Regions from separate parts of the Streptosporangium sp. G11 genome, predicted to be linked through region 1. Evidence: riboswitches for the same ligand, from Rfam matches in the RefSeq annotation. Region 1 holds a riboswitch; the other holds the start of a gene.

Region 1 (14,040 bases):
TGCCCTCCAACCAGCCGATCGTCTTGCTGAAAGAGACACATGGGGAGCGTTACCTACCTATCTGGATCGGCATGACGGAGGCCACGGCGATCGCCATGGCCCAGGCCGAGGAACCACCACCCCGGCCGCTCACCCATGACCTGTTCCGGGACGTGCTCGAGGGGCTCGGAGTCCGGCTGAGCACGGTCAACATCGTCGCCCTGCGCGACGGCATCTTCTTCGCGGATCTCGTGTTCTCCAACGGGGTCGAGGTGAGCGCGCGTCCCTCGGACTCGATCGCCTTGGCACTTCGTACCGGCGCACGTATCTTCGCGAGTGAGGATGTGGTCCGGGAGGCGGGGGTGATCATCCCCGACGACCAGGAGGACGAGGTGGAGAAGTTCAGGGAGTTCCTTGACACGATCACGCCCGAGGACTTCGGCCGCGCGGGGTAGGAATTTCGGTGCATTTACGCTTCACGACGCGCCGAGTGGGGTCGTTGACTGGACTTGGCCCCAGTCCTACGGTGCAAGTGAAACCTGCGGTCGTGCGTAAACCCCCAGATCAGGCCGTGGGATGAGAGAAAGCCGGAGGTCCGCGTGGCGGTCAGCAGCGGCGAGGGTAGAAACGCCGATCAGGATGACCCGGAACGGCGCCAGTCGGCACGTCAGCGCGCGGGTGAAGAGGGTCTGCTGTTCGACGGGCAACCGGTGAAGGTGCCCGCCGACATCGGCTACAGGGGCCCCACGGCCTGTTCCGCGGCCGGCATCACCTACCGGCAACTCGACTACTGGGCGCGCACCGGCCTGGTCGAGCCCACCGTGAGAGCCGCCCACGGCTCCGGCTCCCAGCGGCTGTACGGCTTTCGCGACATCCTGGTCCTCAAGGTCGTCAAGCGACTCCTCGACACCGGCGTCTCCCTCCAGCAGATCCGTATCGCCGTGCAGCACCTGCGCGACAGGGGCGTCAACGACCTGGCCCAGATCACCCTGATGAGCGACGGGGTGAGCGTTTACGAGTGCACCTCGCCCAACGAGGTCATCGACCTGCTCCAGGGCGGTCAGGGAGTCTTCGGCATAGCACTGGGACGGGTGTGGCAGGAGGTGGAGGGCTCCCTCGCGGATCTGCCCGGCGAACGTGCGGAGTCGGGCGAGGGCCCTTTAGGCGATCATCAGGCCGATGAGCTGGCCCGCCGTCGCAGAGCACGACGAACCGGGTAAACTCGGACTTGCCACTGACCCTGTGCGGGAGAGACCCCGACCGCGATCGGGGCGCCGAAGGAGCAACCTCCCCGGAATCTCTCAGGCACCCGGTACCGCACGGACGAGGCAACTCTGGAAAGCAGGCGCGCTCGCCAGGCGCGACTCACCGACGGTGCAAGCCTCCCGTCAAGGGCAGGTGAAGCTCTCAGGTCACGACGCGTGAGGACGGTCGTGATGACAGAGGGGGAGACCAGGCATACGCCCGCGCCCAGCGCCGGTCTCCACCCCGTCCCGGGAGGCTTCACCAATGACCGACCTGTCATCGCTCAGCGAGCTCAGCTCCCCGCCGTTCGCGACCCGCCACATAGGGCCGGACGACGCCGGCCAGACCCGCATGCTGGAGGCGGTCGGATTCGCCTCCGTCGCCGACCTGGTCGCGGTGGCCGTGCCCGAGGCGATCCGTTCCTCGGGGCGGCTGAACCTGCCCCCGGCGGCCGGGGAGTCCGAGGCCCTCGCGGAGCTGCGGGTCCTCGCCGGTCGCAACACCGTGCTCACCTCGATGATCGGTCTGGGCTACCACGACACGATCACCCCGGGCGTCATCCGCCGCAACCTCCTGGAGAACCCGGGCTGGTACACCGCGTACACGCCCTACCAGCCGGAGATCTCCCAGGGCCGCCTGGAAGCCCTGATCAACTTCCAGACCGTCGTCTCCGACCTGACCGCCCTCGACGTCGCGGGGGCCTCCCTGCTGGACGAGGCCACCGCCGCCGCCGAGGCGATGACGCTGGCCCGCCGCGCGGGCCGCGTCCCCTCGAAGGTCTTCGTGGTCGACGCCGACGCGCTGCCGCAGACCAAGGCGGTGCTGCGCACCCGCGCCGAGCCGCTCGGCATCGAGCTGGTCGAGAGCGACTTCACCGCCGAGCTCCCCGAGTGTTTCGGGGTGCTCGTGCAGTACCCCGGCGCCAGCGGCAGGGTCCGCGACTTCCGCGCCATCGCCGACGCCGCCCACGCGCGCGGCGCCCAGGTGGTCGCCGCCGCCGACCTGCTGGCCCTCACCCTGCTGGCCGCCCCCGGCGAGCTCGGCGCCGACATCGCGGTCGGCTCCTCGCAGCGCTTCGGCGTCCCCCTCGGCTTCGGCGGCCCCCACGCCGCCTACATGGCGGTCCGCGACGGCCTCCAGCGCCAGCTGCCGGGCCGCCTGGTCGGCGTCTCCCAGGACGCAGACCAGCGCCCCGCGTACCGGCTCGCGCTGCAGACCCGCGAGCAGCACATCCGCCGCGAGAAGGCCACCAGCAACATCTGCACCGCGCAGGTGCTGCTCGCCGTGATCGCCGGCATGTACGCCGTCTACCACGGCCCCGAGGGCCTGCGCAGGATCGGCCGGCGCACCCACCGGCACGCCGTCGTGCTCGCCGAGGGCCTGCGCCAGGGCGGCGTCGAGATCGTGCACGACACCTTCTTCGACACCGTGCTCGCCAGGGTCCCCGGCCGCGCCGCGGGGATCGTCGCCACGGCCCGCGACAACGGCGTCAACCTGCGCCTGGTCGACGCCGACCACGTGGGCGTCACCTGCGACGAGAAGACCGAGCTCCTCCACCTGGAGCAGGTCCTGGCCGCCTTCGAGGTCAGCGGCACCGTGCTGGCCGACCTCGACGCCGCCGCCCACGACGCGCTGCCCGCCGCGCTGGCGCGCGTCAGCGACTACCTGACCCACCCGGTCTTCCACAGCCACCGCTCCGAGACGGCCATGCTGCGCTACCTGCGCAGGCTCCAGGACAAGGACATCGCGCTCGACCGGTCGATGATCCCGCTGGGCTCCTGCACCATGAAGCTCAACGCGACCACCGAGATGGAGCCGATCACCTGGCCGGAGTTCGCCGGGCTGCACCCCTACGCGCCCGAGGACCAGGCCGCGGGCTACATCGAGCTGATCGGGGAGCTGGAGCGCTGGCTGGCCGAGGTCACCGGCTACGACGCCGTGTCGCTCCAGCCGAACGCCGGCTCCCAGGGCGAGTTCGCCGGGCTTCTGGCGATCCGCGCCTACCACACCGCGCGCGGCGAGTCGGGCCGCGACGTCTGCCTGATCCCCTCGTCCGCGCACGGCACCAACGCCGCGAGCGCCGTGATGGCGGGTATGCGCGTGGCCGTCGTCGCCTGCGACGACAAGGGAAACGTGGACGTCGACGACCTCGTCGCGAAGATCGGCAAGCACCGAGACCAGCTTGCCGCGATCATGGTGACCTACCCGTCCACGCACGGCGTGTACGAGGAGACGATCGTCCGGATCTGCGAGCTGGTGCACGAGGCCGGCGGCCAGGTCTACGTCGACGGCGCCAACCTCAACGCGCTGGTCGGCCTGGCCAGGCCCGGGGAGTTCGGGGCCGACGTCTCCCACCTCAACCTGCACAAGACCTTCTGCATCCCGCACGGCGGCGGCGGCCCCGGCGTCGGCCCTGTCGCGGTCCGCGCGCACCTGGCCGACTACCTGCCCGGTCACCCGCTGCGCGAGGGCAGCGCGGTGGGCCCGGTCTCGGCCGCCCCGTACGGCTCCGCGGGCATCCTGCCCATCTCCTGGGCCTACATCCGGATGATGGGCGCCGACGGCCTGAAGGCGGCCACCGAGCAGGCCATCCTGTCGGCCAACTACCTGGCCCGCAGGCTCAGCCCCCACTACCCGGTCCTCTACACCGGCCGCGGCGGCCTCGTCGCCCACGAGTGCATCGTGGACCTGCGCCAGATCACCAAGGAGACCGGCGTGACGGTCGACGACGTGGCCAAGCGCCTCATCGACTACGGCTTCCACGCCCCGACCATGTCCTTCCCGGTGGCCGGCACGCTGATGATCGAGCCGACCGAGAGCGAGGACCTGGCGGAGCTCGACCGGTTCTGCGAGGCGATGATCGCGATCCGCGAGGAGATCGAGAAGGTCGCCTCCGGCGCGTACGACAAGACCGACAACCCGCTGCGCAACGCCCCGCACACGGCCGACAGCCTCGTCGCCGACGAGTGGGGCCACCCCTACACCCGCACCGAGGCGGCCTATCCGCTGCCGTCGGTGCGCGAGGGCAAGTACTGGTCGCCGGTCCGCCGCATCGACCAGGCCTACGGCGACCGCAACCTGGTCTGTTCCTGCCCTCCCCTTGAGGCGTACGAGGACTGATCCCCGCCGGGCCCCGCCGGGGCCCAAAAGGCCGTGCGAACCGTGATATCCGCGGGGAATGCGGGAGGACGGACGGCGCCCCGAGTCGTTAGGCTCGGGGCGTCTCCGTATCCGGAAGGATCATGCATGCCTGAGGTGGACACCCGTCCCTTGGACACCGCGCGAAGACTGGCCGAGTCCGGCGATCTCGAGGGCGCAGCCACGATCTTCGCCGAGCTGGTCGCCGATCCCGCCGAGCCCGATCGGGCCCAGGCGGCGGTGGGTCTCGCGGTGGTGCTGGAGGAGAGCGGAGACGTGACGGGCTCCCGCGCGGCCGCGCGCGCCGCGCTGGCGACCGGGCACCCCGAGTTCGCCGCCCAGGCCGCCTGCCTGCTCGCGGGAAGCTTCGAGCGGGAGGACCTGGCCGACCAGGCCCGCGCCGCCTGGCAGGCCGCGCTGGGCGTCGGCCACCCCGCCTACGTCCCGCTGGCGCACATGGCCCTCGCCAGGCTCGCCACGAGCGAGGAGGAGGCCGAGCGGTCGCTGCGCGACGCGCTGGCCACCGCCGACCCGGAGATCGCTCCTCGTGCCGCTCAGCGGCTGGCGGAGGCGCTCCTGGAGGAGGGGGAGCCGGGAGAGGCCGCCCAGGTGCTCCTGGAGGCGCTCTCGGTGCCCGACGCGGCCGAGGTGGCGAGGCTGCGGGTGATGCTCGGCATCGCTCATCTGGAGCTGGCCTGCGCCGAGTTCTCCGGTGCGATCGAGGAGGGCGGCGACGTCGAGACCGGCGCGCTGGCCATCGAGCTCCTGGCCCGCACGCTCCCGCTCAGGGGGCGCGACGAGGACGCCGAGCGCGTGTGGCGTTACGGCCTGGACAGCGCCGACGAGGATCTCGCCGGAGAGGTCCGCCTCCGCCTCGACCGGGACCTCTGAGGCCCTGGAATGTCCAAGGCCCTGAAACCTCCGGGGCCGGGCCGCGGTGTTCCGGGTGGGGCCCGGCGGGTGTCAGTCGCGCTCCCGCCAGCGGCTCAGGGCGTGGGCGAAGTTGATCGCGACGATCCCGCCCCAGGCCAGCAGCAGTCCGGCGGTGCCGGAGGTGTGCGCCGCGATGCCGGTGAGCGGGATCCCGATGCCCATCGAACCGAGGGCGATCGGAATCGAGGAGTTCGTGCTCTTACGCGGCTTGACCCCGGGCACCCCGGCGGCGTGCATCTCGACGCGCACCCGCTGGGCGATGGTCGCGTCGAGGCGTGACACGAACGACTCGATGAGGGCGGTCTCGTACTCCGGGCCGAGGTCGCGCCGGGCCTCGACGGTGGCGCGCATGTCCTGGCGGATATCTTGATAGTCCTGCACGCTTCGATTGTTCCCGCCGTCCCGCCGCCAGGCATCAGTCATTAGGACGAGATCCGTGTCCACCTCCGAGTCCATTTCCCCCGCCGGCTCCTCCACCCCGGGGGCCATGCCGGAATCCCGGCTCCCGGCGGGCGCGGCCCCGCCCCTGGAGATCACGACCCCGCACGGCCCGGCTCTGGTGGAGATCGACGAGGTGGCCGCCCCGCGCTTCCTGCTGGTGCTCACCCACGGTTCGGCCGGGGGAGTGGACGCCCCCGACCTGCTGGCCGTACGGGACGCCGTGACGGCGATCGGCGGGACGGTCGCGCGGGTGCTCCAGCCGTTTCGCGTGCGCGGGGCCCGCGCGCCGGGGTCGGCGGTCAAGCAGGACGAGGCGTGGGAGACGCTGGTGACCGGACTGCGCGGGCGCTATCCGGGGCTGCCGCTGGCGCAGGGCGGGCGGAGCAACGGGGCCAGGGTCGCGTGCCGTACGGCCGGGAGGGTCGGGGCCCGCGCGGTCGTCGCGCTGGCGTTCCCCCTGCACCCGCCGGGGAAGCCGGAGCGGTCACGCGCCGGGGAGCTGCGCGCGGCGGGTGTGGACGTGCTGGTGGTGAACGGAGACCGTGACCCGTTCGGCGTGCCCGAGGCGGCGGATGCCGCGCGCCTGGTGGTGCTGCCGGGGGAGGGTCACGACCTCGGGAGGAATCCCGCCAGGGTGGGCGAGGTGGTCGCCGAGTGGCTCGACACGAGGATGAGGCCTGGCCCGGCGCACCCGCTCAGCGTGACCGGTCGGGTGTGACGGTCCTCAGACGACGCCGGCCAGTGGCCGGTGCGGCTCGATGACGGCACCGTCGGGGAGAAGCTCGCCGGTGTCGTCGAACAGCACCACACCGTTGCAGAGCAGGCTCCAGCCCTGCTCGGGGTGGGCCGCCATGGTGCGGGCGGCTTCGCGGTCCAGCGCGTCGGCGGACGGACAGGACGGCTCGTGCGGGCACATCGGCGTGCCTCCGGATCTCTCGTGTCGGCTCGCCCGGGTCACGCCGGGCACGGGTGGGCATCGGACATCCGGCGGCACCGTCACCGATGGGTCTCCGTTCCCACGTATGACGGGGACGAGCATCTGAATGTTGTGATATATGGCCATGCGGCCCCCTAACAGACCGAGGACCGCACATCAAGCAGATCAAGTGTGCGATCGATCGCACCTCGGCGACATAGCCCGTTAGGACTGTTTAGGAACTGGTAGAGGGTCAGTCCGTCAGGGCTTTATCAGGGGATGTGACCTATAACACAGCATGCCTCATATAAGGATATTCGACCAAGTGCAACACGCCGCCAAGCGGGTAAACGATCGGTTACAAGTTGCTGACGTGCGCCGATACGGGTTTCCCGCACCCCCCTGACCACCCCTTACCGGCCCCCTGCGTTCATCGTGCGCCCAGCCCGGTCAGGAGTGCGTCCAGGCCGTGCTCGAAGTCGGTGTCCGCCCCGGGGGCGCCGCCTCCCCTGGAGGGGGGACGCCAGGGCTCGTCCTCGTCTCCCGAGGGCTCGGCCCAGCCCGACTGCTGCACCTCCACCGCCACGGCGCCGAAGACGTAGGCCCGAAGGGCCCGTACCGCCCCCGCCGCGTCGGCCAGGCCCGCCTCGGCCAGCTGGTCGGTCTGCTCCCTGATCGCGATCGCCGCCCTGCCCCTCGGAGGCTTGGTCAGGGCCAGGGCCAGCACTCCGGGATGCTCCCTCAGTGCGGCCCGGCTCGCCCGGCACCAGGCCCTCGCGCTCTCCTGCCAGCTCTCGCCGGGCTCGGCGTGGACGGTGGTGACGTGCTCGGCCAGCGCGTCCATGAGGGCGTCCTTGCCGCGTGGCAGGTGGTGGTAGATGGCCATCGCCTCCACCTGGAGCGCGTCGCCCAGCCGCCGCATCGTCAGGCGCCGGAGCCCCTGGCCGTCGGCGATGTGGAGGGCGGCGTCGATGATGCGCTCCCTGGAGAGCGGGACGGGCGGTCGCTTGGCAGGCATGGGTGGCATCCTGCCACCGCTCACCTTACTGCGTAAAGGACGACGCGCCGGACGGAGGGAACGTTCGCCGGCGACGCCGCCGCGCGGTGGGCCGGGCCGCTTCGCGGGAGGTCCGGTCCCTGAGTGTGTGGGGCGGGGGCGGAGCGCGTAGGCTACGAGCGGTGATCTGCCGGAGGAGACCCGGCGACCGGTGAGAGAGGGAAGAAGATGGCGTTTTTCCGACCGCGCGTGAGCCGGGAGGCGGAGGTTCGTCACCACGCTGACCAGGAGGTCGGGAAGAGCTTCCCCGAGCTTCTGGAGAAGGCGCGCGAGGCGGAGGCCGAGGTGCGCCGGGCGCAGGCCGCCGCGGCCCCCGTGCAGGAGCTGCGGGCCGCCGGGCTGGCCTTCGACAGGGCGCTCACCGAGGCCCTGCGCGCGGCCGAGGCCAACCAGCGCGCGACGTTCGGGATCAAGTCGTACGACGACCGGATCCGCCGCCGCAAGGGCAGGGCCACCCCGAAGGGCGCCGAGTGGACCGCCGAGGTCAACCGCCTGCGCACCCTTCGCGAGCAGAACCGGCTGACCGGCATCCCCAGGGTCCCGCGCCCGGTCACCGCCTCCGCCCGCTGACCTCCTGACCTTCACCCGCGGGGCTCTCCTCGCGGGTTTCCCTCCGGGAACGGCCTGCTCCGTCCGCCGGTCCTTTCGCCGTTCCTCGCGCGGGGCTCTCCTCGCGGGTTTTCCCTCCGGTGACGGCCCGCTCCGTCCGCCGGTCCTCGCCCGCGGGTTTTCCGGCGACGGCCTGCTCCTTTCGCCGTTCCTCGCCCGCGGGCCCGGTCCCGCTGAGCCGAAAGCCCGGCCGGGCTTCCGGCTCAGCGGGCGGCGTGCGCGGCCGAGGCGGCGAGCAGCCGCCGGACGCGGACGGCGGGCAGGACCGCCGCGCACCGCTCGGCCGCGTAGGTCTGGGCCATCCGGTGGTGCTCGGCGGAGAAGTCGGCCACCCCGTCGGCGACGAAGAACACCTCGACATCACCCATGAAGGCGTCGCAGGCCGTCATCAGGCAGCCGATGTGGGCGTAGATGCCGGTGACGATGAGCTGGTCGCGTCCCTGCTCGGCGAGCAGGGCGCGCAGCGGGGTGCGGTGGAAGGCGCTGTAGCGCCACTTGGTGAGCCTGATGTCGTCCGGGCCGGGGGTGAGCGCGGCGACGATCTCCTGGGCGCTCGGGTCGGCACCGACCCCGGCCCCCCAGAAGTCCTCCAGCAGGCCTCGCTGGGCCGAGGTCTGCCCGCCGGGCTGGGCCGAGTAGACCACCGGGACGCCCAGCTCCCAGGCCGTCTCGCGAAGACCGGTGATCGCCGAGACCAGTTCCACGATCGGCGAGGTTCCCGGCGCGAACGCGTTCACGAAGTAGTTCTGCATGTCGTGGACGAGCAGCACCGCCCGGCGGGCGTCCGGTGTCCAGGAGACGCGGTTGACGGGCATCTCGTCCTCGCGGGGCATCGGATAGGGGGTGATAGCGGGTATGGCCACGACTGCCTCTCCTTCTGCTTTCTGTCGGCGTCTCGACGTGCTGGGGGTGTCACCGGGCGCGGCGGGTCTCACCGGCCCCATCGGTCCCCGGTGGCGCGGGTGCTCCGGCGGGGCCCGCGCGGGCACGGCCCGGCCGGGCGCCTCGCCCGCGGCCGGTCCCGCTCCGGGTGAGGCGCCGGTGTTCCGGGAGCCTCGGAGCCGGAGGTTCCGGGGCTCCGAAGCGGGAGGGCGGGAGGTTCCCCGCGTTCATGGGCCGGACGTCAGGCCCGGGGGGATGCCGGTCACGCCTGTCCTCTCCCTGGCGTCTCCCCGGTGACGGCGACGGCTCCCATGCCGGAAACCGCGTTCGTGTCCAGGTCCAGGTCCACGTCGAGGTCCGGGGCCAGGCCGAGGGCCTGCAGGAGGGTGCGGAACTTCGCGGAGGTCTCGGCCAGCTCCTCCTCGGGGACCGAGCCGGTGACGATCCCGCCGCCGGCGAACAGCCGGATGCCGTCGCCGGTCACCTCGGCGCAGCGGATCGCCACCGCCCACTCGCCGTTTCCCGAGACGTCGCACCAGCCGACCATGCCGGTGTAGAAGCCCCGGTCGAAGGGCTCGATGCGGGCGATCGCGGCGCGGGCCGCGAGGGCGGGCGTCCCGCAGACCGCGGGGGTCGGGTGCAGGGCGACGGCCAGGTCGAGCGCGGTGGTGCGCGGATCGCCGAGCCGCCCGGTGATCCTGCTGGACAGGTGCCACATGGTCGAGGTACAGATCAGCGATGGCTCGGCCGGGACGCTCAGCGCCCGGCAGTGCGGGGCGAGCGCGGCGGCCACGGCCTGGACCACGACCGCGTGCTCGTGCTGCTCCTTGGCCGAGCAGAGCAGCGCCGCCGCCCGGCGGCGGTCCTCCACCGGGTCGGCGCTGCGCGCGGCGGAGCCGGCCAGCGGGTTGGCGACGATGGCGGGCCCGTCCCTGGAGACCAGCAGTTCGGGGCTGGCGCCCACCAGGGTCCGCCCGCCGGGAAGGTCGACCGCGAAGACGTGGCCGTGCGGGTCGCGGACCGCCAGGCGCCGGACCATCGCGGCGATGTCGACCGGCTCCGGCCTCGTCAGCTCCAGCGACCTGGCCAGCACCACCTTCTCCACCGCGCCCGTGCCGAGCAGCTCCAGCACCCGCCGTACGCCCTCCAGATGGTCCGAGGGGGTGGGGACGGGGGTGATCCGCCACGGCCGCGTGGCCTCGCGGGGTGGCGGTTCGCCCGAGATGAAAGGGTCGGCCCAGCGCGCGCGCACCGGGGTGATCAGCCGTGCCGAGGCGGGGTCGTCGAACGGGATCGCGCCGACGACCAGGTCGCGGTGCTCGCGTACGCGTTCGGCCAGCTCCCGCATGGTCCAGGCGGGCGCCACCACGTCGGCGACGCCTCCGGCGAGAAGGGTGTGCCGGGGAGAGGAGAAGATCGATGAGGAACCCGGCCGGTACTCGTCGAGAAGCTCGGTGGCGCTAACCGCCTCGTATGCGATAGTCAAGGCTGACCTTTCGGGGGATCTCAGGCCCTGAGCGTGGCGCCGCCGTCCACGTACAGGTCTTGCATGGTGATGTGCCGGGCACGGTCCGAGGCCAGGAAGATCACGGCTTCGGCGACGTCCTCGGGGTCGGCCAGCCGGCCCAGCGGGATGCCCACGCGGTAGGAGGAGGGGTCTCCCATCAGCACCGCGCGGGGATCGAGTCCCGCCTGCATGGCGGTGTCGGTCGATCCGGGTGAGACCACGTTGCAGCGGATGCCGTGGCGGGCGAGTTCCAGCCCGGCGCACCGGGTGAACATGACCGCGGCGGCCTTGGACGCCGCGTACGCCGCCATGCCGACGCGCGGCACGCCCGCGGCGTTGGAGGCCACCGTGACGATCGTCCCGCCGCCGCGGGGGATCATGCGGCGGGCGACGGCGCGTACGGTGTGGAAGACCCCGCCGGCGTTCACCGCGAACACGTGGGCCCAGTCGTCGGTGCCCGTCTCCGTCACCGAGCCGGTGCGCAGCACGCCCGCGACGTTGACCAGGACCACGATCGGTCCCAGCTCGTCCTCGATTCTCCCGACGACCGCGTCCACCTGTTCGGGGTCCGTGACGTCGACGTCGTGGCGGGCCACCGGCTCCCCGCGGTCCTCCCAGGGCCCGTCGCGCACGTCGACTCCGGCCACCACCGCCCCGGTACGGGCGAGGGCCGCCGCGACGGCGGCTCCGATGCCCCCGGCGGCACCCGTGACGAGGGCCACCGCCCCGGGAAGCCCGGGATGGTCTTGCCGATCGATCACATGCACCTCACTGATCAATTTAGGTTAGCCTTGCCTCACTTACCCCGACTGTCGAGAGTGTGGCCGGTAAGAGTCAAAGGTGATCTAGCTCCTGATGATTAGGCATCTTGACATTGCCGTCAATGGGGTGGATCTTAGGTTAGGCTTCCCTAATAAGACACTCCGCCCCAGTGGTCCCTCAGGCCACTCGACCAACGCCGTGACCAGGCACTTCGCTGAGGTATACGCAGTTATGCCATTTTCGTCTGCCTTATTCCCGGGCCCGGATGACTCCTCGTGTCCGGCGGGGAAGCGGCGGTCGCCGGCCCCGGGCGCGCCGGTGGGAAACCCCCATCCCGCGGCTCCTGCGGAGGACCCGCGTTGACCGTCACTCCCGGCGCCGGGCGAACCGACCGATCCGGGTCCGCCGCCCGGTACACCCATGCTGGAGGTATCCGATGACCAACCCCTTCGACGACGAGGGCGCGTCCTTCCTGGTGCTGGTGAACACCGAGGGGCAGCACTCGCTGTGGCCCGCGTTCGCCGACGTCCCCCCGGGCTGGGAGATCGCCCACGGCGAGGACTCCCGCGCCGCCTGCCTGGCCTACGTCGAAAGCTCCTGGACCGACATGCGCCCCAGAAGCCTCGTCGCCGAGATGGGCGGCTGATCTTCCGAAGCCCTTCCCCGACCACCCGGGTGGCCGGTACGGAGCCGCCGCCCCGATCCGGCCTTCCCGGTACGGGGACACCGCTCTGATCCCCGCACAGCCCTTCCGGCAAGGGGCGCCTGGCGCTCCCGTGGGCCGGACACGACGAAGGGCGCCGTCGCGGACCGGGAGGTCTCGCGACGGCGCCCTTCGAAACGGGCCGGACGGGGTCAGGCGGCGCTGTGCCGGTCGGTCGTGCCGGTCAGCTGGCCCAGTCGAGCAGCGGACGGGTGTTGCTGGGGTGGCGGAGCTTGGAGAGCGACTCCTTCTCCAGCTGGCGGATGCGCTCGCGCGTCAGGCCGAGGTGCTTGCCGATCTCGTCGAGGGTGTGGGGCTTGCCGTCGACGAGGCCGAAGCGCAGGGCCATGATCTTGGCCTCCCTGGGGGAGAGGTTGCCGAGCACGCCGCGCAGCTGCTCGCCCAGCAGCTGGCGGTCGACGACCTCCGAGGCCTCGGGCGAGTCGACGTCCTCGATGAGGTCGCCGATGGTGGTCTCGCCGTCCTCGCCGATGGTGGCGTTGAGGCTGATCGGCTGGCGGCTGGTGCGCAGCAGCTCCTCGATCTGGTCGGGGCTCTTGTCCAGCTCGACGCCCAGCTCCTCCGGCGTGGGCTCGCGGCCCAGGCGCTGGTGCATGTCACGCTCGACGCGCGACAGCTTGGAGAGCATCTCCAGCACGTGCACCGGCAGCCTGATGGTGCGGGCCGAGTCGGCGAAGCCGCGCTGGATGGCCTGGCGGATCCACCACATGGCGTAGGTGGAGAACTTGTAGCCCTTGGTGTAGTCGAACTTCTCCACCGCGCGGATCAGGCCCAGGTTGCCCTCCTGGACCACGTCGAGCAGGGCCATGCCCCGGTCGGTGTACTTCTTCGCCACGGAGACGACCAGGCGGAGGTTGGCCTCCAGCATGTGGTCCTTGGCCCGGCGGCCGTCCTCGGCGATCCACTCCAGGTCGTCACGCGCGACCGCGGACAGGCCCGGCTCGGCCTCCAGCTTGGACTCGGCGTACAGGCCGGCCTCGATGCGCTTGGCCAGCTCGACCTCCTGCGCGGCGGTGAGCAGGGTGCGGCGGCCGATCGACTTCAGGTAGGTGTGCACCGAGTCGCCCATGACGGAGGACTGGTCGTCGAGGTCGAGGGTCGGCTCGGCCTCCACCTCGGTCTCCTCCGCCGGGTTCCACTCGTCGTCGAGCTCCGCCGCGGCGTCCTTGGCGTCCTTCGCGGCGGTCTTCGCGGTCTTGGCGTCCCTGGTGGTCCTGGGGGCGCTCGCGGGCTCCGCCCCGGTCCCGGCGGCACCGGCCGCGGGCTCGTCCTTCGCCGCGGTCTTCCTCGCGGTGGTGGTCTTCGCCTTGCGGGCGGGGGTCTTGCGGGTGGTCTTGGCGGCGGCCGCGGAGAGCGGGGGCTCGTTCTCGGCCGCCAGGCTGACGCCCGCCTCGGTGAGCTCTCGCAGAATCGACCTGCCCTCGGTGGGGCTGATGCCGGCCTCGGCGAAGGCGTGGCGCAGCTCCGCGAGTGAAAGGTGGCCCTGGACTCGCCCTCGGTCAAGGAGCTGGTCGAGGGTCGTCGGGGCCTCAGATGAGGTCGCCACGGCGGTTGGGGGCATGAGGACACCTCCTCCATCACGGAGTCGTCTGACTTTACGGTCTGCTGGTCTTGGGGTGGGGCCGTCTGGGGGGCCGCTCAGCGCACCAGTACCAATAACCCCAGCCAAGAACTTTCTGTTCCCGGCTTGACTCGGAAAATATGATGGGTGGATCGCCTTCCCGGCGATCCACCCGCACCTGGGCGCCAGGGAAAGCCTATTCGATCACTTCCACGAGGCCCTCTGGTGCCGGGTCCGCGGGACCTTCGAGCAGGGGGCCGTCGACCATGGGCATCGGGAAGGGCTC
Region 2 (14,040 bases), on a different contig from region 1:
GGCCGCCGCCGCCGACGGAAGGTGCACCGCGAAACGCTCCAGCAAACGCCGCGTCGTGCTCGGCGCCACCACCGCGTCCCCGCTATGCACCGACTGGATCGCGCTCACCAGATCGGCGGGCGGCACGTCCTTCAGCAGGAACCCCGACGCGCCCGCCTTCAACGCCGCGAACGCGTACTCGTCCAGATCGAACGTGGTCAGGATCAGCACCCGAGGCCCCCCGGCCGCCGAACAGATCAGCCGCGTCGCCTCCACCCCGTCCATGACCGGCATCCGCACGTCCATCAGCACCACGTCGACGGCGACCGTCTTCACCGTCTCCACCGCCACCGCCCCGTTACCCGCCTCCGCGACGACCTCGATACCGGGATGGGCGCCGAGAACCATCCGGAAACCGGTGCGCAGCAACTCCTGGTCGTCGACCAGCATCACCCGGATCACCTGGTCACCCACCGCACGCTCCGTCAAGCCGCCCGACCCGCCCCGGTATCGCCGATCGGCAACCGCGCCACCACCTGGAACCCGCCACCGGGAACGGGCCTCGCCTCCAGGCTCCCGCCGAACAGCGCGACCCGCTCCCGCATGCCGACCAGGCCGTGCCCGCCCTCGCGCTCCGGCGTCGCGGCACCGCGACCGTCGTCGGTCACCCGCAAGAGCAACTCCCGCACGCCGTACTCCATCTCGACCGTGGCCCTGCTGTCCGGACCGCCATGCTTGAGGGTATTGGTGAGCGCCTCCTGAACGATCCGGTAAACCGTCAGCTGCTCCCCCTCGGGAAGCTCCCGGGGAACGCCGGACACCCGCAACTCCACCGGCAACCCCGACTCCCGCACCTGCGCCACCAGACCGTCCAGCTGCGACAGGCTCGGCTGCGGAGCGTACTCCTCCTGGACACCGTCGGCCCGCAACACGCCCACCATCCGCCGCATCTCCGCCAGCGCCCTGCGCCCCGTGGCCGAGACCGCCTCCATCGCCCGGCGCGCCTGCTCGGGATCGCTGTCGATCGCGTACCCCGCACCGTCGGCCTGAACGATGATCACACTCACGTTGTGCGCGACCACGTCGTGCAGCTCACGGGCGATCCGCGCCCGCTCCGCGGCCGCCGCGAGCCTGGCCTGCTGATCACGCTCCCGCTCCGCCCGCTCGGCCCGCTCCTCCAGACCCTCCAGGTAACGGCGGCGGGTGTTCGCGTAGATCCCCGCCATCCAGATCGCCACCGCGAACGCCGAGGCCGTGGCGAAGGCACTCAGGTCAAGCCCCTGAGGCACCCGCCCGAACACCAGGAACAACCCCAGCTCCACCACCAGCCCCGCACCGACCGCCCAGCGCAGCGGGCGCCTCGACGCCACGCCGTACATGGCGACGAGCACGGAGACGTTGAAGAACAGGGTCTGCACCCCCAGGAGCCACTGGAGGAAGGAGGTCAGCGAGATGATCGCGAAGACCGCGACGGGACGCTCGCGCAACCAGAACAGCGGCACGAACAGCAGCAGCGTCAGCCCCGCGAACCCCCACAGCCCGAGCCTCTCCGCCCCCCAGGCCACCAGATCGATCACTCCGATGGTCCAGACGTTGAGCAGCGAGACCAGCAGGAACGGAGTCAGCCACAGGGCGTCCGTGATCCTGGGATGGCGCCCGCTCCAGGCGCGTAGTCTGCCGAACACAACACCACGATATGTATGCGCAGATCAGACCCCTTCCCCCTCAAGGTGGAACCCGGTGTACGACTCAGGTCGCACGCCGGGTCGCACATTCGGCACGGCTTACGCGGCCTTTACGGTCTCTGGGGCACCATGGTTTCCGGGAGCGCCCTCTGGGGTGAGTAAAGGGAGACAGTTTGTGGTGATCAGTCACAACGACGCCGGGTCGCGCGGCCACGAGGATGGCCGCGCGACCTGATGTTTTCCCCCCGCCGAACCGGACGGCGTCGCACCGGATAGCGCCATGCCGGACGGTTGTCATGCCGGATAGGCGCTGCCCCGCCCTCTCGGATGTTCCGGTGATCTAACCCGATCGCCCGCTGCCAGGGCGGATCCCCAGAATTCTTCATTCGGCGGTGAGCATCGTGCCGTCCCGGGCGACGCGGCCGGACGGGGCCGGGCCCTGTGCGGGCGACGTGCCAGGGCCGTTCCCCACGACGAAACCACGCGAACCCGTATCCCCATCCCCGCTCTCGCCCACCGCACCCGCCGCGGCGGCGCGGTCCTCTTCGAGGAAGGATTCGCGCAGTAATTGAATGGCTCTGCGTATGACCGCGGATCTCGACGCGAAGCGTCTTTCGCTCCGGCAATATTCTATGAAGAATGAATCCTGGGCCGATATCGTCACGCTGGTGTCTATTGATTTAATGTTGATCGGCTGGCTTTTAATTGTTTTGTAGGGCCGCCGGGATTCGAACCCGAACTGGCACGGACCTAAACCGTGTGTCTCTACCGTTGGACTACGGCCCCTTGATTTTCCGGCGAAATTCTCTGTTTGTGAATGGCGATTCGGGCAGAGAAAACGCAGGTTTTCTTTTCTGTTGTCCAGCCAGTCGCCGTTGATGTGGTCGACCTGCAGCGTCAATGCCCGGCCCAGCCAGGCGCCCTCGATCCTACATCCCGCGCAGCGGTACGGCATCCCGATCTCGATCAAGCTGCGCCTGAGCTGCCCCGGGTCCGGGCGCGGGCTGCCCTCCGGTCGCATGACGAGAACCTGTTCCGGGCGACGGCGTCGTGGTGAGGGCTTCCCCTTGTTGGGGGAGACCCTGCGAAAGTGCGACGTGTCGATTCCGAGGTGCTTCAGCCGGCGGCTGATGTGGGCGTGGTTGCCGCCCGCGATGGTGATGCCGAGGTGGCGTAGGACGTCGGCGATGCTGAGGGAGTTGGCCGCGGCCTCCGCCAGCATTTCGGGGGTGTATTTGTATTTGGTGAGCACGCCCCAAGGTTAGGTAATGGGGACGACAATTCTCGGGGCATGCTCACATCGCGTTAAATGGTGAAAAACAGGTATTAGTCGAGGCCGAGTTCGCGGCGGAGGCGGGCCACGTGGCCGGTCGCCTTCACGTTGTAGAGGGCCTTCTCGATCTTGCCGTCGGCGTCGATGACGAAGGTGGAGCGGATGACCCCGACGGTCGTCTTGCCGTACATCGTCTTCTCCCCGTACGCGTCGTAGGCCTTGTGGACCTCGAGGGAGGGGTCGGACAGGAGCGGGAAGGTCAGGGCGTCGTGCTCGACGAACTTGGCGAGCTTGGCCGGGGTGTCCTTCGAGACGCCGAGCACGGCGAATCCGGCCGAGGTCAGCGAGGCGAGGCTGTCGCGGAAGTCGCAGGCCTGCTTGGTGCAGCCCGGGGTCATCGCGGCGGGATAGAAGTAGAGGATGACGCGCTTGCCGCGGTGTGTCTCCAGCGACACGGTGGTGCCGTCGGCGGCGGGAAGCGTGAAGTCCGGGGCGGCGTCGCCCGGCTCAAGTTTCATGGTGTTCCTCCGAGGAATGGTTCCCCGGTCAACTTACCGGCCTGTCCGAAGTGCCGTGGGCGGGCAGGACCTGACAGACTGATCAATGTCAAGGAGTAGGGGAGGAGAGCCATGGCGGACACCGATCCCGCGGAGTTGGAACGGCAGATCGAGCGCACGCGCGCGGAGTTGGCCCAGACGGTGGACGCCATCGCGGACCGGGTGAACCCCAAGCGGGTCGCGGCGCGCGGTGTGGCGAAGGTCCGGGCGAACGCGGAGCATCTCGTCACCCAGGTCGGTGACCTGGTGGGCGTGACGGGGCCGAAGCCGGTCAAGCTCGCCGACGAGCCCGAGGATCTGTGGGCGGACGACCGGCCGGACCTGGCGCCGATCCTGATCGGAGTGGGGGCGGTGCTGGCGCTCGGCGCGGTGGTCATGCTGTGGCGGCGCCGTCGTCGCTGAGCGGGGTTCCGGATGCCGCCGGTGATCGGCCGGCGGCCCCGAATTGAGTAGGGGTTTACTCATGTGACCTTTTTCCTGTTCGCGGAACATCGCGAGTAGGTGAAAGGGAGGGGTAAATCCATGAAAAGCATCATTCGCGCCGCGATCGCGGTGGTGGCGACCACGGGTCTCATGCTGACGGTCGCTCCGGCCGCCTTCGCCGCGACACCGGCGTCCTCGGCGCGCGACTTCGACGACAGCTTCGAGCAGGAGTCCAGGAACGGCCTGGCCACGCTGGAGGCCGAGTACTCGGTCGAGGGTGACGAAGAGGACGACAACACGTTCAGGCTGGTGGGTGAGCTGTACGACGGTGACAGGCGCACCCTCCACCAGGGCGGTCGCTGCGCCTACGTCGAGGTCCAGATCATCTCGTCCGGTGACGAGGACTGGGACGTCGCCAAGCGCGACAGGCTGTGCAGCTACGACGACACCAAGCGTTTCCGCGTCACGGCGCACGACGTCAGCGAGGTGCGGGTCAAGACCTGCCAGGTCAAGTACAGGAGCTCGTCGACCTACAAGTGCAGCAGGTGGGAAGAGCTCGACCTGGGCTTCTGAGATCTCTCGAAGGCCAGGCCCCTCCGGGCGCGGGAGTACCGCAGGCCATCGTGCCCGGCGGAAGGGGCGGAGATGTGACAGGAACGGGCACTCGCCGGTGGAGCGGCGGGTGCCCGTTTCGCGTGCCTGGACCCGCTGCCGTGCCCCGGGCGCGGCAGCGGGTTGAAGGGGGATCGCCCCGCCGGAGGGACGGCGGCCCAGGCGGAGAACCGGTAAGGGGCCAGGCAGGACACCGGTGAGGGGGCCAGGCGAGGGACCGGTGAGGCGACCAGGCGAGGGGCCAGGTGAGGGACCTGTGAGGGGACCGGGCGAGGGAGTCGGGCAGGACGCCGGTAAGGGAGACGTTCAGAGGAAGGTGCGGCCCTCGCCTCGGTAGGTGGGGACCTCGTCCACCACCTCGTCCCCCTCGATCAGGTGCAGGCTCGCGAAGCGCTCGCAGAGCTCGCCCGCCTTGGCGTGCCGGAACCAGACCCGGTCACCGGCGCGCAGGTCCTCGGCGGCCTGCCCGATCAGGGGGGTCTGGACCTCTCCGGCTCCCTCGTCGGAGTCGTAGCGCAGCCCGCACGGCAGGTAGGGCTGGGGCAGGCGGTCGTCGCCGGGGGCGCCGGAGGCGGGGTAGCCGCCGCCGAGGACGGTGACGACGCCGGGGGCGGGGCGGCGTACGACGGGCAGGGCGAACAGGGCGGCGGGCCGGCCGGTGAATCCCCGGTAGAAGTCGAGCAGGCGGGGGTGGAAGAAGCCGGATCCGGCGGCGATCTCGGTGACGGCCCTCTCCTTGGCGGTCTTCTCGATGCTGCCGCTGCCGCCGCCGTTGACGAACTCCAGGTCGCTGATCTGGCGGACGGCCTGGACGATCCGGCCCCTGCGCGTGATCAGCTCGCGCCGGGACCGGGCCTGCATCAGGCGGATGGCCCGGCCGAAGGCGGGCTTGCCCGGAGGGTTGTCGCCGACTCCGGCGATCTGTCCCTCGTACGCCATCACGCCCACGAGCCGGAACCCGGGCCGTTTCGCGATCTCGGTGGCGAGGTCGGCGGCCTGGCCGGCCTCGCGGATGGGGGAGCGGCGGGCGCCCGCCCTGAACCGGCCGCCGAAGGCGAGGTAGCTCGCGTCGATGTCGAGGCAGAGCCGGATCTCGTGGCGGTCGCGGACTCCGGCGACGGCGGAGTCGACGAGGTCCAGGTGCTCGGCCCGGTCGACCATGATCGTGATCTCCCGTGCCGCGACGGGCCCGGCGGCCAGCTCGGCGAGCGCGGCGCGGTCGACGGTGGGGTACGCGACCAGCACGTCCCGCATCCCGGTGGAGACGAGCCAGAGGGCCTCGGGGAGGGTGAAGGCCATGATCCCGGTGAAGCCGTCCATGGCGAGGATCCGTTCGAGCACGGCCCGGGACCTGATGGACTTGCTGACGACCCTGATCGGCTTGCCGCCGGCCCGGCGGACCATTCCCTCGGCGTTGGCGCGCAGGGCGGGTAGGTCGAGGACGGCGAAGGGAGGGGCCAGATGCGCTGTGGCCCGGTCGTAGCGCTGGCGGTCGTCCATGTCCGCAGGATAACCCGGCTCCAACGAATATGAGCAGTATTCATATTGTTGGACGGGTGGTCAATGCTCCCGCCAGGAGGATCCCAAGATCGCGTAAGTGGGCGGTTGATCCCCGGCCCGGCCCTGCCGGAACGCGTACACATGACCGAATGACGACTACTCTCCAGGACATCCTGGCGGGCTCGGGAAACGGCGGCGGCACGGGGGCCACCACCGGAGGCTCGGGAGGCAGGGCGGCGGTCGAGCAGTTCCAGGACGTCCGCCGCAGGTCGGTGCGGTTGCTCAGGCCCGACAGGACCCCCGCCGGTGTTCTCGTGGCCCTGACGGTGTCCGCCGTGCTGGCGGTCTCGGCCTCGGTGACGGTGGGCCTGCTCATGGAGTCACCGGTCGCGCGCTCGTCCTACCGGTGGCTCGTCGACGGTGTCGGCGCGTGGAACTGGTCGGATCCCGCCACGTTCGCCGCCTCGACGCTCGCCATGGCGGTGGGTCTGGTGATGCTCGCTCTCGCCGCGCTGCCGGGGCGGACCCGGCTGGTGCCGCTGGAGTCGGGAGACCCGCACATGGTGATCGGCATCACCAGGTCCGGGCTGCGCCGCACGCTGCGGGAGGCCGCCGAGGCGGTGGACGAGGTGAACGGGGCGCGGGTCCGGCTCACGTCGCGGATCGTCGAGGTCACCGTGTTCACCGACGCCGAGCGGACCGGGCCGGTGCTGCGCCGGGTGGGCGCGGCGGTGGGCGACCGGCTGGCGGGCCTGGGCGCGATGTGCGCGGATGACGTCGTGGTGCGGCTGCGCAGGCGGGGGGCCTGATGAGGCCGTACCTGGGCAACCGGATCGGCCTGGCCGTCACCGGGGCGGTGCTGGTCTGTGCCGGGCTCTACGCCTTCCTGCGGGGACGCGGCGACATCCCCGGCCGGCCGCCCGGGGCCAGGCTCGTGCGCGGGGGGTTCCCCGGGTGGCTGGCCGCGCATCCGTGGCAGGGCTGGCTGGTCGCGCTGCTGCTGGCGGTTTCGGCCGTCCTGGCGACGCGGTGGCTGCTACACGCCGCGGGATGGGGGCGGCGGGGCAGGCGGACCGGGACGGGGACCGCCATGCTCGGCGTCGCTCTTAAAGAAGTCGAAGGGCTCACCCGTGTCCGCGTCAGGTACGTAAGGCACGAGCGGCTGCGAATCGGGGTGGGCTGCGCGCCCGCCACCGACGTCGGCAAGCTTGTGGCCCGGCTGAACAGGGACGCGGTGGGGAAGGTCCGACGGGCGCTCGGGGAGGTAGAACTCGGCGTGGCGGTCCGCCTGCACATCCGCCGCCGCTGACCCTCCGTACCCGGGCCGCTCGCCCGTCCCTCCGTACACCGGCCGTTCGACCGTCCCTCCGTACACGGACCGGTCGCCCGTCGCGCCGAGCACCGGCCGCTCCGTCGTGTCCCCGTACGCGGTGCCTCCGTAGGAGGTGGCCCGGTACGCCTGCCCGTCGTACGACCCGTGCGCCGTTTCCTGGACGGGGCTCGCGTACACCGGCCGCTCGGCCGTCGGGCCGTACGCCGGGTCGTCGTCGCCGGGTCCCTCGTAGGGAGGGTCCTCGTCCGGTTCCCCGGCCGCCGCCTCGGTCGTCTTCTCCTTGTGCCTGACCCCGAAGGCCAGCCCGGCGGCCAGGCAGACCAGCGGGAGGGCGGGGACGACATAGCGGTGGTCGAAGGCCGCGATGAAGGGCGGCAGGATCAGCAGCATGGTCCCCGCCGCCCAGGGCAGCAGCACCACGCCGCCGAGCCGCCGCAGCCGCGTCAGCACGCCGACCAGGCCGACCAGCAGGATCACCGCGAGGTACGGGCCCCGCACGAAGACGTACTCCTGGTAGCCGCGCAGCCAGCCCGCGTACGGCTCGGCCATCACCGGCGCTCCCGACGAGCCCTGGTAGGCCACGGTCAGCTGCTCGGCGGTCTTGCCCTGCGAGGCGGCCCCCGAGGAGAAGGGCCGCACGGTGTCGGGGAAGACGTAGGCGCTCTGCGGCCCGGGGGCCGGGTAGACGCGCCGGGTCCAGTCGAAGATGTGGGCCGCGTCCTCCATGCCCGCCCGGAGGAAGTCGAGCGGCTGGGCCATGATCGCCTGGGTGGCGAAGGTCCCCGCGAGCGCGTCGCGCTCCGCCCAGCTGCCCTTGACCTTGTTCAGCGGCGACTCGCCGTCCCAGATGTAGACGGGCGGCGCCTTACGCTGTCCCGGCGGCTCGACGGGGCACAGGGCCGCCTCGGGGCCGATCGGCCGGATCTGCGCGCAGTCGGCGAAGGTCATCGTCCGGGCCCAGAGGAAGGTGTTTCCCCTGGTCAGCGCGAAACTGCCGTGCTCGGCCCTGAACCAGGCCGCGTACGAGCCCAGGCCGATCGCGGCGGCCAGCGTCGCGGCGACGACCGCCCGCCACCCGGCACGGCGGATCACCATGCAGACCAGCGCCACGGCGATCAGCGGCAGCCCGATCGTGCGGGTGACGGTCGCCGCGGCCAGCAGTGCTCCGGCCAGCGCCGCGACCCACGCCGCGGGGCGCCGCCGCCACAGCAGCAGCGTGACCGCCAGCACCGCCAGGAACTGGAAGAGCAGGTCCGCCATGACGAGGTGTTCGAGCTGGATCTGGTAGGCGTCCAGCAGCACCGGCAGCGCGGCGAGCGTCGCGCCCCACCCCGGCAGCCCGCCCAGCCTGCGCAGCAGCAGGTAGACACAGACGGCCACGACCAGTCCGAGCAGGTGCTGCACCACGACCACCGCGGGGACGCTGGACAGCGGCTTGAGGATCCACAGGAACAGCGCGTAGCCCGCCGGGCGGGACTCCAGGGGCCGGGGGGCGAGCCCCGCGTTCAGGTAGACGAAGGAGTCGGCCCAGAACCACAGGGCGGGCCGGTAGCCGAGCATGGCGAGGACCCGCAGGAAGCCACCCGCCAGCAGGGCGGTCATGAAGAGCCAGTGCGACCCGAGGAAGCGGAGCATCCGCACGGGGCGGGAGGGGTTCGCGGAGCGCTGGGAGCGACGGGAACGGCTTGCCGGGTGCGTTCCCGTTACCACCGCGACCTCCCGAATCCCGCGCACATGGCCACCCAGCATAGGCGCGTGATCGGAGGCGCCTGCACGTGATGCGAAATTTGGTAGCGATCGAGTTATATGTCCCCAAGGACCCGCGGTTCGCCTCCCACGCGCCCGCGGGACCTCCGGCAGCCGGGGGCCCTCGACCCTGCCCGTCCGCCCAGGGGTCTCCGACGGCCGGGAGCCCTCGACCCTGCCCGTCCGCCCAGGGGTCTCCGACGGCCGGAAACCCCTGCCCGCCGAGGAACCCGGCAGCCGGGCCCCTCGGCCGTTCCGTCCCCGCTCAGCACTCGATGACGTTCACCGCGAGACCTCCCCGGCTGGTCTCCTTGTACTTGTCGAGCATGTCGCGGCCGGTGTCGCGCATCGTCTTGATGGCCTTGTCCAGCGAGACGAAGTGGCGGCCGTCGCCGCGCATCGCGATCCTGGCGGCGGCGATGGCCTTGATCGAGGCGACCGCGTTGCGCTCGATGCACGGGATCTGCACCAGGCCGCCGATGGGGTCGCAGGTCAGCCCCAGGTTGTGCTCGATGCCGATCTCGGCGGCGTTCTCGACCTGCTCGGGGGTCCCGCCCATCACCTCGGTGAGCCCGGCGGCGGCCATCGAGCAGGCCGAGCCGACCTCGCCCTGGCAGCCGACCTCGGCGCCGGAGATGGAGGCGTTCTCCTTGAACAGCACGCCGATCGCCCCCGCGGTCAGCAGGAAGCGGATCACGCCCTCGTCGTCGGAGTCCTTCGTGAAGCGGTCGTAGTAGGTGAGCACGGCCGGGATGATGCCCGCGGCGCCGTTGGTGGGCGCGGTGACGATGCGGCCTCCGGCGGCGTTCTCCTCGTTGACCGCGAGGGCGAACAGCGAGACCCAGTCCATCGTCTGCAGCGAGTCCTTCTCCGGCGACTCGCTGCGCAGCTGCCGATGGAGCTGGTGGGCGCGGCGGCGGACCTTCAGGCCGCCGGGCAGCACCCCCTCCTTGCCGATGCCGCGCCGCACGCACTCGCTCATGACCTGCCACAGGACGAGCAGCTGGGCGCGGATCTCGGCCTCGGTGCGGCCGAACGCCTGCTCGTTCTCCAGCATCAGCCCGGAGATCGACAGCCCGGTCTCCGCGCACTGGGCGAGCAGCTCCACGGCCGTGGTGAAGGGGTACGGCAGGACGGTGTCGTCGGGCTTGATCCGGTCGGCACCGGTGGCGTTCTCGTCGACGACGAAGCCGCCGCCCACCGAGTAGTAGACCTTCTCGCGGATCGTCTCGCCGGACTCGGACAGGGCGGCGAAGCGCATGCCGTTGGGGTGGCCGGGGAGCGAGATCTTGCGTTCGAAGACGAGGTCCTCGCCGATGACGAAGGGGATCTCGTGGGAGCCGTACAGGGAGATGGTGCCGGACTCGCGCATGGCGGCCAGCCGCCCGTCGACCGTGTCGACGTCGACAAGCTCGGGCTTCTCGCCGGACAGGCCGAGCAGCACGGCCTTGTCGCTGCCGTGGCCCTTGCCGGTCAGGCCCAGCGAGCCGTACAGGATGGCGCTCACCCGGGCGGTCTTCTCCAGGAGCCCGTCCTGATGAAGGCCGCGGGCGAACTTGTGGGCGGCGGCCATCGGTCCGCCGGTGTGCGAGCTGGACGGGCCGATTCCGATCTTGAAAAGATCGAAGACACTGATCGTCATCTGAATCCTTCCAGCGTGGACGGCCACGCGCGCCCAGGGACGCGCGTGACCGTGACGCGAGGGGGGAGAGGCTTAGGACTCACCCGAGGTGAGCGCGGCGTACTCCTCCGGCGACAGCAGGTCGTCGGCGGAGCCCTCAAGACGTACGCGGAACAGCCAGCCCTCACCGTAGGAGTCGCTGTTGACCAGCGAGGGGTTGTCCACGACGGCCTGGTTGATCTCCACGACCTCGCCGCTCACCGGCGCGAAGATGTCGCTCACCGACTTGGTCGACTCGACCTCGCCGACGGCGTCGCCGGCGGTGATCGTCGAACCGACCTCGGGGGTGATCTGCACGTAGACCACGTCGCCCAGCGCCTCGGCGGCGTAGGCGGTGATGCCGACGGTGAGGGTCAGGCCGTCATCGATGCCGGAGATCCACTCGTGTTCCTTGGTGTAGTGCAGGTCCTCGGGAATGCTGCTCATTTTTTCCTCCTGTAGAAAGGCAGTGCGACGACCTCGACCGGCTCGTGGCTGCCCCTGACGTCCACGGCCAGTCCCGACGACTGGCCGTTGTCCACGTAGGCCATGGCGATGGGCCTGCCCAGTGACTGGGAGGGCGCCCCGCTGGTGACCTCGCCGACGACCGTGCCGTCATCGGTGACCACCGGATACCCGTGCCTCGGCACCCTGCGGCCGGCCGAGATCAGGCCGACCAGGCGGCGGGACGGCGGGACGTCCCCGAGCGATTCGAGGGCGGCCCGGCCGACGAAGTCGCCTGGCTTGTCAAACCTCACCACACGGCCCAGCCCGGCGTCGAACGGGGTCAGATCGGCCGACAGCTCGTTGCCGTACAGCGGCATCCCGGCCTCCAGCCGGAGGGTGTCGCGGGCGGACAGGCCCGCGGGGATCAGGCCGTGCGGCGCGCCCGCCTCGGTGAGGGCGGCCCAGACCGGCTCTGCGTCCTCGGCCGCGACGAACAGCTCGAAGCCGTCCTCACCGGTGTATCCCGTACGGGCGACGAGGGCTTCGCGGCCCGCGACGACGGCGGGCAGGCCGGCGTAGTACTTGAGCCCGTCGAGGTCGGCGTCGGTGAGTGAGCCCAGGATCTCCGCGGAGCGCGGGCCCTGGACCGCGACCAGCGCGTATCGCTCGGAGCGGTCGTCCACCGCGGCGTCGAAGTCCTTGGCGCGGCCGGTCAGCTCGGCGGCCACCCGGGGGTAGTTGGAGGCGTTGGCGACGACCATGAACTCGGCGGGGGCCAGCCGGTAGACGATCAGGTCGTCCAGCACACCGCCCTCGGCGTCGACGATCATCGTGTAGCGGGCGCGGCCGGGCTCCAGGGCGGAGAGGTGGCCCACCAGGGCGTAATCGAGGGCCTCGGCGGCCTGCGGCCCGGTCACGAAGATCTCACCCATGTGGGAGAGGTCGAACAGGCCGGCCGCCTGGCGGACCGCGTTGTGCTCGGCCGACTCGCTGCCGTAGCGGAGCGGCATCAGCCAGCCCGCGAAGTCGGTCAGCGTCGCGCCGAGGGACTCGTGCACGCCGCGCAGCGGCGTAGGTCGGGACATGTGCGCACCTCAGACAAGGGACAGATGAGAGCATCCTCCCCCTCTGTCGTGGGTGCCTGAGAGTTTCATCCGGGTTTTACCGGACTTTCACCTTCGGCGAGGCCGTGGGACCTGCTTTCCAGAGGGCACCTACCCGCACGGTCCTTTGCCTTGAGAGGTTCGCGGGGAGGGCTTGCTCCTTCAGGGGTCCTGGCCTGGGTGTCAGGACGCTCTCCCGCACGGGATTCATCGGTGTCACCGGCCAGCCTAACCGCCCGCACCGGACGAGCGAAATCCCCTCGCGGTCCCGATCCGTGCCGGTCAGGGGGTGGCGTGCCGTACCAGCGCCTCGAACAGGGCCGACTCGTCGTCGGCCTCGGGGTGCCACTGGACGGCGAGGGCGAACGGGTGGTCGTCCAGTTCCACGGCCTCGACCGTGCCGTCCTCGGCGTGGGCGGTCACGGTCAGGCCCTCGGCCAGCCGGTCGAGGGCCTGGTGGTGGTAGTGGGCCACGTCCACGGTCTCGGTCCCGAAGATCTTCGAGGTGTGGCTGCCGGGGGCGAGCCGCACCGGCATCCTGCCGTAGTGGCCGGGGGCCGGGGCGTGCCCCGGATGGCCCACCACGTCGGGCAGGTGCTGGTGGAGGCTGCCGCCCAGCGAGACGTTCAGGATCTGCATGCCCCGGCAGATCCCCAGGAAGGGCAGGCCCCGCTCCAGCGCCGCCCGGACCAGCCCCAGCTCGGCGTCGTCGCGGAACGGCCGCACGTGGCCGGTCCGCTCGTGCGGCTCCTGCCCGTACCGCTCCGGGCCGACGTCCCCGCCACCGGCCAGGATCAGCCCGTCCAGGCGCCCCGCCAGTGCCGCGGGGTCGCCCGCGGGGGGCAGGATCACCGGCTGCCCGCCCGCGCGGGCCACGTGGTCGACGTAGTCGTAGGGCAGGAGCGCGGTGGTCGTCTCCCAGACGGTGAACCGCGCGGGCTCGACGTAACAGGTGATGCCGATGACGGGACGGGACATGATCTCCTGTTTCGCCGCGCTTCCACCGATGTCCTGGCACCGCGTCCTGCGCACGGTGTCCTGGCAGCGTTTGCCTACGCCGCACGTTACCGGCCGCGGCGAGGGGACGTGCCGCCGGGGACGGGTGGACGCCGTTTCTCTCATGTTCCGCCGGCCGTGGTCGCGGGCGCCGCCTCTCGCGACGCCCGCGACCCGGGCTACTCGGCGCGGATGTTGTCGAGGTGGAACGTGCCGGGACCGGCCCAGGTGAAGACGGCGCGGACGTCGGCCAGATCCTCGGGCGCGCATGACAGCCCGGAGAGCAGGTCGGTCTCCACCGTGGCCGTGGTGGCGGGGTTCTGGTAGCCCCACGTCGACTGACACCAGGTGTGCCCGGGGCCGGTCTGGAAGGCGACGCTGGTGGAGGTGCCCGCGGCGTCGCTGCGCAGGTCGAGCTTGAGCGTTCCCTTGGCCGACAGGTCGACCGGTTCGGCGAAGGCGGCGCCGAACCAGCCGCCGCCGGTGGCGTCGACGCGGAGGCTGTGGGTGCCGTCACCGGCGAACTCGTCGGAGTGAGCCACGGAACCGGCGTCGCTCTGCCAGGAGGCGGGAGCCCAGCCCTGCACTCCCTCCTCGAAGGAGAACAGTTTGATCGCGGCCCCCGCGTCGGGCTTGACGGTCACGGTGATCTCGGCGGTGTTGGAGAGCCGCAGCAGGGTGTCGCGCACGGTGTAGGTGGCGGTCGCCCGGCCGCTGAAGCCGTCG

The links. A riboswitch is a leader RNA that binds a small molecule or an ion and turns the genes downstream of it on or off. The one in region 1 is predicted to bind glycine.
Region 2: it holds a riboswitch for glycine, as region 1 does, so the genes downstream of both, gcvT (glycine cleavage system aminomethyltransferase GcvT) here and gcvP (aminomethyl-transferring glycine dehydrogenase) in region 1, are expected to answer to the same signal.

The regions. Positions count from the first base shown of each region.
Region 1 covers NZ_JBPJUQ010000030.1:35,646-49,685, forward strand. Annotated here, with positions in the region: gene ACSDR0_RS25800 (bifunctional nuclease family protein) at 1-434, shown strand, start outside; gene ACSDR0_RS25805 (MerR family transcriptional regulator) at 579-1,199, shown strand; glycine riboswitch at 1,215-1,307, shown strand; gene gcvP (aminomethyl-transferring glycine dehydrogenase) at 1,489-4,344, shown strand; gene ACSDR0_RS25815 (tetratricopeptide repeat protein) at 4,471-5,253, shown strand; gene ACSDR0_RS25820 (hypothetical protein) at 5,326-5,676, opposite strand; gene ACSDR0_RS25825 (alpha/beta hydrolase family protein) at 5,783-6,454, shown strand; gene ACSDR0_RS25830 (DUF5999 family protein) at 6,461-6,652, opposite strand; gene ACSDR0_RS25835 (TetR/AcrR family transcriptional regulator C-terminal domain-containing protein) at 7,083-7,670, opposite strand; gene ACSDR0_RS25840 (hypothetical protein) at 7,878-8,279, shown strand; gene ACSDR0_RS25845 (isochorismatase family protein) at 8,522-9,181, opposite strand; gene ACSDR0_RS25850 (isochorismate synthase) at 9,463-10,686, opposite strand; gene ACSDR0_RS25855 (2,3-dihydro-2,3-dihydroxybenzoate dehydrogenase) at 10,707-11,468, opposite strand; gene ACSDR0_RS25860 (MbtH family protein) at 11,906-12,115, shown strand; gene ACSDR0_RS25865 (RNA polymerase sigma factor) at 12,357-13,754, opposite strand; gene ACSDR0_RS25870 (hypothetical protein) at 13,951-14,040, opposite strand, start outside.
Region 2 covers NZ_JBPJUQ010000008.1:485-14,524, reverse strand. Annotated here, with positions in the region: gene ACSDR0_RS10660 (response regulator) at 1-441, opposite strand, end outside; gene ACSDR0_RS10655 (sensor histidine kinase) at 465-1,664, opposite strand; tRNA gene ACSDR0_RS10650 (tRNA-Leu) at 2,378-2,450, opposite strand; gene bcp (thioredoxin-dependent thiol peroxidase) at 2,991-3,455, opposite strand; gene ACSDR0_RS10640 (DUF3618 domain-containing protein) at 3,567-3,896, shown strand; gene ACSDR0_RS10635 (hypothetical protein) at 4,017-4,490, shown strand; gene ACSDR0_RS10630 (amino acid deaminase/aldolase) at 4,836-6,029, opposite strand; gene ACSDR0_RS10625 (DUF6286 domain-containing protein) at 6,179-6,838, shown strand; gene ACSDR0_RS10620 (hypothetical protein) at 7,066-9,072, opposite strand; gene ACSDR0_RS10615 (L-serine ammonia-lyase) at 9,374-10,750, opposite strand; gene gcvH (glycine cleavage system protein GcvH) at 10,823-11,215, opposite strand; gene gcvT (glycine cleavage system aminomethyltransferase GcvT) at 11,212-12,300, opposite strand; glycine riboswitch at 12,334-12,428, opposite strand; glycine riboswitch at 12,429-12,527, opposite strand; gene ACSDR0_RS10600 (gamma-glutamyl-gamma-aminobutyrate hydrolase family protein) at 12,601-13,296, opposite strand; gene ACSDR0_RS10595 (Ig-like domain-containing protein) at 13,494-14,040, opposite strand, start outside.